Regions from separate parts of the Paenibacillus sp. MER 180 genome, predicted to be linked through region 1. Evidence: riboswitches for the same ligand, from Rfam matches in the RefSeq annotation. Region 1 holds a riboswitch; the other holds the start of a gene.
The links. Region 1 has a riboswitch for cobalamin ahead of M3661_RS01700 (DUF4430 domain-containing protein). Riboswitches for the same ligand answer to the same signal wherever they lie in the genome.
Positions count from the first base shown of each region.

Region 2: another riboswitch for cobalamin. It lies ahead of metE (5-methyltetrahydropteroyltriglutamate--homocysteine S-methyltransferase); the one in region 1 lies ahead of M3661_RS01700 (DUF4430 domain-containing protein).

Region 1 covers NZ_JAMAVT010000001.1:411,992-415,481, reverse strand. The annotation lists gene rlmN (dual-specificity RNA methyltransferase RlmN) at 95-1,192, shown strand; cobalamin riboswitch at 1,326-1,518, shown strand; gene M3661_RS01700 (DUF4430 domain-containing protein) at 1,678-3,490, shown strand, end outside.
Region 2 covers NZ_JAMAVT010000009.1:86,298-89,787, forward strand. The annotation lists gene metE (5-methyltetrahydropteroyltriglutamate--homocysteine S-methyltransferase) at 1-1,450, opposite strand, end outside; cobalamin riboswitch at 1,774-1,964, opposite strand; gene M3661_RS15880 (HesB/YadR/YfhF family protein) at 2,177-2,467, opposite strand; gene M3661_RS15885 (heavy metal translocating P-type ATPase) at 2,658-3,490, opposite strand, start outside.

The sequences.
Region 1 (3,490 bases):
AAGTTCAGTGATTTATAGAAGGAATGACACTTGTAGGTAGAGCATTTATAAGCAAGTAAGACAGAATTTTGACGTGTTGAAAAGAGGGCACTAGATGAATAAGCAATCCATCTATGGATTAACATTGGATCAGTTGGCCGCTTGGTTAGAGGAGCGGGGGCATAAGAAGTCACGGGCATCCCAAGTGTGGGATTATCTATATCGCAAGCGGGTCAAGGATTTCGCTGATATGACAGAAGTAAATGAAGCCAGCGTAGCACTGCTGTCCGAACACTTCGTTATTCATACGCTTAACGAGCATGTGAAGCAGCAATCGGCTGACGGCACAATCAAGTTCTTGTTCAAGCTGCAGGATGGCAACTTGATTGAGACGGTGTTGATGAGACACAAATTCGGGCTGTCGGTATGTGTGACGACTCAGGTTGGCTGCAACATCGGCTGCAGCTTCTGTGCGAGCGGACTGCTGGCGAAGAGCCGCGACTTGTCGAGCGGCGAGATTGTGGAGCAGATCATGAAGGTTCAGCACCATTTGGATGCAGTGGGTGAGGGTGATCTGGTCAGCCATATCGTCGTGATGGGTATCGGAGAGCCATTCGATAACTTTGAGAATATCGTTGATTTCTTGCGGGTTGTTACTGACCACAAAGGTCTGGCAATTGGAGCGAGACGAATTACGGTATCAACAAGCGGCTTGGCGAATAAGATCAAAGACTTTGCAGATATTAATCTGCGGGTGAACTTGGCACTTTCCTTGCATGCGCCGAATGATGAGCTGCGCACGCGCATTATGAAAATTAACCGCGCGATTCCGATTGCGAAGGTGATGGAGGCGATTCGGTACTTCATCAACACGACGAACCAACGGGTGACGCTGGAATATATTTTGCTGAAGGACGTGAACGATCAGCAGGAGCACGCACTTGAGTTGGTGCAGCTGATTCAAGAATGGAAGATGCAGGACGAGGTCAATGTGAACTTAATTCCGTACAATCCAGTTGATGAGCACAGCCAGTATCAGCGCAGCGAGCAGGAGTCGATTCGTGGCTTCTATGATGTCATGAAGAAACATAACATTAGCTGCAGCGTGCGGTTGGAGCATGGCACAGACATTGATGCTGCTTGTGGCCAGCTTCGCAGCAAGCAGATTAAGAAAGAAAGCGGTGCTGGTGCCGATCAGGCAGCTATGAGCTAAAAATATTTTGTAGTTTACAAAAAGCGTACCTACCAATGGGTAGGTCGCTTTTTTTCGTGCTGTCTATGAGAAAGTTCTTTGTCCGTCATGCTAAATTTTGCTACAATAAAACCACGTATTCTTATCGCAATTACATAGAAATAGTTTATATGGTGCTGTGCATGCTCAGCTTAATAGGGAAGTCGATGCGAGTTCGACGCGGTCCCGCCACTGTAACGCAGAGCTGACAATCAAGGCTTTTATCCACTGTTAACTGAGCTAACGGGAAGGTAGATTGTCGAGCGATGATGCGAAGCCAGGAGACCTGCCATATAAGTGCTCTATATTTCTCACGAGGATGGGAGGGGGATGTTTATTCGTGCTGCTAGTAGGAGATTACTAGTGTATTTAGCTGCATCGAAGTGGTTACCTAACATCTTTCTAACATGGAAAGGTGTTTTTTTATTGCCTTCATATCGACATATTAAGGAGATCAGACATTGAAGATGATTACGAACAGAATGTTGAAGAAGAGCTTGTCTGCATTACTAAGTATCGTATTGTTGTTATCTCTTGTACAGCCACAAGTCATAAGAGCGGCGAGCGGGCAGGGCAATACTCAGTTAAATAACATGATTGAACATACGGTTCAATACTATAAGGACTATTATAAGGATGCTTCTAATCAAGATGCTGTAAGTGATTCATGGTGGGAGCTTGTTGCTCTGTGGAGTGCGGGTCAAGATTTGCATGATGGAACTTGGAGATTACCTACATGGGAAACAAAAGAGCCAAGACTTCGACCAAATGCAGGAGGCACCGATCATATTCGATATATTTATGGCTTGCTTGCATTAGGAAAGAATCCGGCTCACGCTTGGGAAACGAACCGGAATCTGTGGGCGGAGCTGGCAGCACAGCAAGATCCAGCAACGGGTGCTATCGGTGGAGTTAATAAACACATTTGGGCAATGCTTGCCTTAAGCGCCGGTGAGAAGCTTGGTCAGGATATGGGGTCATGGAATGCCGCATCCAAGCAAAAAGCGCTCGATTATCTGCTTAAAGCACAGTACGCAGACGGAGGTTATGGACTGTCAGCTACCGGCAGCTCAGGAGATACTGACATTACTGGTATGGCGCTGCTTGCACTCGGTCAATACCAAGGACAGAGCGCGGTAGATGCGGCAATTGAACGAGCTAAGGAATTGTTGAAAAAACGCCAATTGGACAATGGAGGGTTTGATTCCGTTGGTACATGGGGATCCGGAGATAATTCCAATAGCTTATCTACATCCGTATCGGGATTGGTTGCTGCAGGCGACGATGTCTTGTCAGCAAAGTGGAAAGAGCCTAACGGAACAGTTATCGATGCGTATGCACGCTTCCAACAAAATGATGGATCGTTCAAATGGAAATTAACAGATTCTTCTGCAAATAGGATGGCTACCGAGCAGGCTCTTGTTGCGTTGCTCGACATCAAGCATGGAAAATCGGTATGGAGTCGCCTCGCGGAAGTGAAGCTTCCATCGGATCAATCACATGTTAATGTGCAGGTTAGTGTCAAAGGGATTGACGATTTCATTTATCAACCTAACCAAATTTCCTTGGATGCAAACAACAAAAAGCTCACCGCATTGGATGCACTAAAGCTAGCGCTGGATCAAGCCAATCCATCAATTCCCTACCTTACTTTGGGGAATGGGGATCAAGCAAGACTAACATCCGTTGCTGGTCAAAATGAAGGGAAACTTGGCGGTAGCGATGGTTGGAAATACAAAGTGAATGGAAGTGCTCCTTCTGTAGGAGCAGGTGCATATGAGATAAAAAATGGCGATGACCTCTATTTCTATTATGGTCGTCAGCCGATGATTTCTACAGTCTCTTCTATTCAACAGGGCGCTGTAAATCCAACGGTCGAAGTACAGCTTGCGGGAGATTCATTTACGCCTCAAGCGTCGCAGATTGACAGTTGGCTAGTAAAGCCAGGAACGACTGAACTGAAACTAAAAACAATCTCACTTCTTAATAGTCAAAAAGCAAAGCTCGTTTTTGAAGGCCGTGCTGTTACTGGCGGACTTACGGTTCAAGCTCTTGGAGCTGCCGTAACGGGACAAGAGGAAAGCAATGGATTGGCAGTTAGCTTGGAATTGCCTAAATCGATTGGAACAGCGACATTGTCCGTTGAAATAAGATCCGTTGGTCAAGGGGATATCCTTGCACCAGTAACAATACCATTGTATGAAGGAGATACAGCCTTCACAGCTTTAAAAAGAGAGCTCGATGATCGAAACATTGACTTTGACTACAGTGGTTCAGGCA
Region 2 (3,490 bases), on a different contig from region 1:
GAATGCGAATCCAGCGTGTCATTTCTTCTTCCAAATAGGTTTCATACGTCTTCGCATCCCATTCTCCCTTGCGGAAGCGAAGGCGTGCGCGCCGGATATCCGCAGTTTGCGGCATACTGCCAATCGTTGTGGTCGGCAGGAGCGGCAGCGATGGCCAGCGCTTGCGCTGAAGCTCCTTGCGTTCCTCGAATGGAAGACGTTCAATTCCTTTTTCCTTTTCTGCACGAAGCAGTTCTTCCAACGCCTGAACGACTTGTGGACGCTGTCTTAATGGTTCTGTCCGCCATGCTTGAACACGAGCACCGCTCTCTGCTAATGCTGCACGCGTCTCTTCACTCGGGCTTGCGAAGTGACGAGCAAGTAGGGCAGTCTCCTCCAGCTTCTCATCCGCGAACGCCAATGCCTCGCGCACTGGTGCTGACAGCTCAGTTTCCCGCGCCGCCGTGAGTGGTACATGAAGCAGGCTGCATGATGGCTGAATAATCCAGCGTTCCTTCGGTACAATCCCTTCCACAGACTCCAGCCATACTGCAGCAGCCGCTAAGTCCGTACGCCAAATATTGCGGCCATCAATAATGCCGACAGCAAGCTGCTTCTGCGCAGGGAATCCGAATTGACGAAGCGCTGCTTCATTTCTCCCTCTATCATGAACAAAGTCTAATCCGAGCGTATCCACCGGAAGCGACACGAACGCTTCGTAGTCGGACACCGCATCGAAGTAGGTCTGAACCCATAATGATAAGCTTGGTGCTGCCTTGCGCAATTCGGCATAGACTTCCTTCACAGCAGCCCAATGCTCGCTTGGCATTTCCAGCACGAATGCAGGTTCATCCAATTGCACAGCCTGCACACCTTCACCCTCCAACTCGCTAAGCAACTGTCCGTATACCCCTACGAATTGGCGAAGAACGTTCAGGCGCTCTTCCGGTTTAATCCCTTTAATAAAGCGGACATAAGTATATGGCCCGATGATGACTGGCTTACCTTCAATGCCATGAATCTGCTTCGCTTGGCGATAGGCTTGCAACGGGCGATTGACCGTCAATTGCGGCGCCTTGCCTTCCCATTCCGGCACAATGTAGTGATAGTTCGTATTAAACCACTTCGTCATCTCGCAAGCTACCGCATCCTGTGTACCGCGAGCCAAGGCGAACAGCAAATCTGCGTTCACTTCTCCACCGTCATATGCAAACCGTGACGGTATCAATCCGAATGTGGCTGTCATATCAAGCACATGATCATACCAGGAGTAATCATTTACTGGAATCAGGTCAATGCCAGCGTCCTGCATCGTCTTCAGCCGAACATCATTGATGCGCGCCAATTCTTCTTCCAGCTGCTGAACAGAACTGTTCCCAGCCCAATATTGCTCCAATACCTTCTTCCATTCCCGGTCGTATCCGATCCGAGGGTAACCTGCTGTGCTTGTCTTGATTGAATGAACGGTCATCATACTGCCCCTCTCCATGAGTCAATTTGCCGTACGGGATATAGTTGTACAATTTCTATCGCTTAACACGGAATTAAGATTGCAGTTGAACGCTCTACCCCACCATATGTGACTTTATCACTCAGACTTCAGAAATTTTCATTGCATCCCAATATGCAAAAAAGACATTCCTGTCCAACAACAGAAATGTCTCGTAAACGTCCATGAAGTCATAGTGGAATAAATCGATCCTTCCGTCTCATTAGCATACTACCCTCATGCTAAGAGGAATCGAAAACCGATATCCATGCTTACGAACACTTCCCTATCTCCCGTAGGTACGAACAGTGTTGTCAAAACAGGCAGGTCTCCTGGCTTCAGCTTCATTGGCCTTTGCAGCCTTCCCGATCGATTACGACCAGTGGCTCTCTCGCAATACCTCAACTGTCACAGTGGCGGGACCGCGCCGGATTTCCAACCGGCTTCCCTATTAAGCTTCGACGTTACCCAAAGCACCTGTTTCCTCATATTCAATTGCATTGAAAGTCGCAGTCACGCTTCCCCCAATTGAGAACGATTATATATCTAACCAGAACGAATGACAAGGATTTTTTCTCATCTCTAACCAAAATAAACAAATACCGGAGCTGTGACCTTATCTTCATTAAACTCCGATTCACTAGGCGTCTATCCATGCACAATAGGCGAGCCTCTCGGCTCGCCTATTGATGATTACGGGTTGATGCGCTAGATGACCATTCCTTCATGCAGAAAGACAATATCTTCGCCTTTCTCATCTAGCGTCAATTCACGATTATCCAAGAACCATACATCATTTTGCTCCATAAAGAACGTAATGCCGTTCACAACTTCCGTCACTGCTGGATATTGCGGACTGTCTTTCATGATGCCGAATGAATAAGGTCCTGAAGCACTGAATCCGCTGTAGCGGACGAATATGCGTACTGAGTCTCCTGCTGTGAATCCCCAATCAGCCAAAAAACGCTCGACTGCCTTCGCTGTAACGCGTAATTGCATGTTCAGACCTCCTTAATCATACCTTTCATCCGATTTGATCATACCATGTGGCCGCCACTTTTGTTAACACCAAAGTTGACAGTTCGTCAATGATCCGCATAATCATTACCGCATAATACGTTCGGCGATATGATTATATGCTTCCTTCTGTTTAGGAACATCACGATCTCTACCGTGAAATTCTGTCAGGCTACAGCTTGATGCGTTGAAGCCGCAGTGCATTCAGTACAACGGATACCGAGCTGAAGGCCATAGCCGCTCCTGCAAGCCATGGGGCAAGCAATCCGATTGCTGCAATCGGGATACCAATCGTATTGTATACAAGTGCCCAGAACAAGTTCTGCTTAATGTTGCGCATGGTACGGCGGCTCATCTCCATCGCATCCGCAATGCCGTTCAAGTCGCCACGCATTAAGGTTACGCCTGCCGTCTCCATTGCTACATCCGTACCTGTACCGATCGCGAACCCAATGTCCGCTGCTGCCAGAGCTGGCGCATCATTAATTCCATCGCCTACCATGGCGACGACACTGCCTCTCTGCTGCAGCTCGCGCACATGCTGTGCCTTCTGTTCAGGCAGCACCTCTGCAAATACATCATCAATCCCTACTTGTGACGCGATTGCTCTGGCCGTACGGGTGTTGTCTCCTGTCATCATAACAACGCGTATCCCCATTTGATGCAGCCGCTCGATGGCCTTCTTCGAAGAAGCCTTCACTTGATCGGCAACGGCAACTATGCCTTTCCAGCTGCCATCAACCGCGATAAGCATTGCCGTCTTGCCTGCCTGCTCCATGTCTTGCAATGCTTCCTCCGCATCTGCGCTTGCTACCCCGTTCTTCTCCATCCATCTGCGTGTGCCGACAATGATCTGATGCCCATTCACCTCAGCCGCTATTCCATATCCAGGTTCAGCTCGAAATGAATCCGGTTCGACCGTACTGATCCCTTGCTCCGACAATCCCTTCACAATCGCCTGTGCCAATGGATGCTCGGATTGCTTCTCAGCAGATGCCAGTAAGG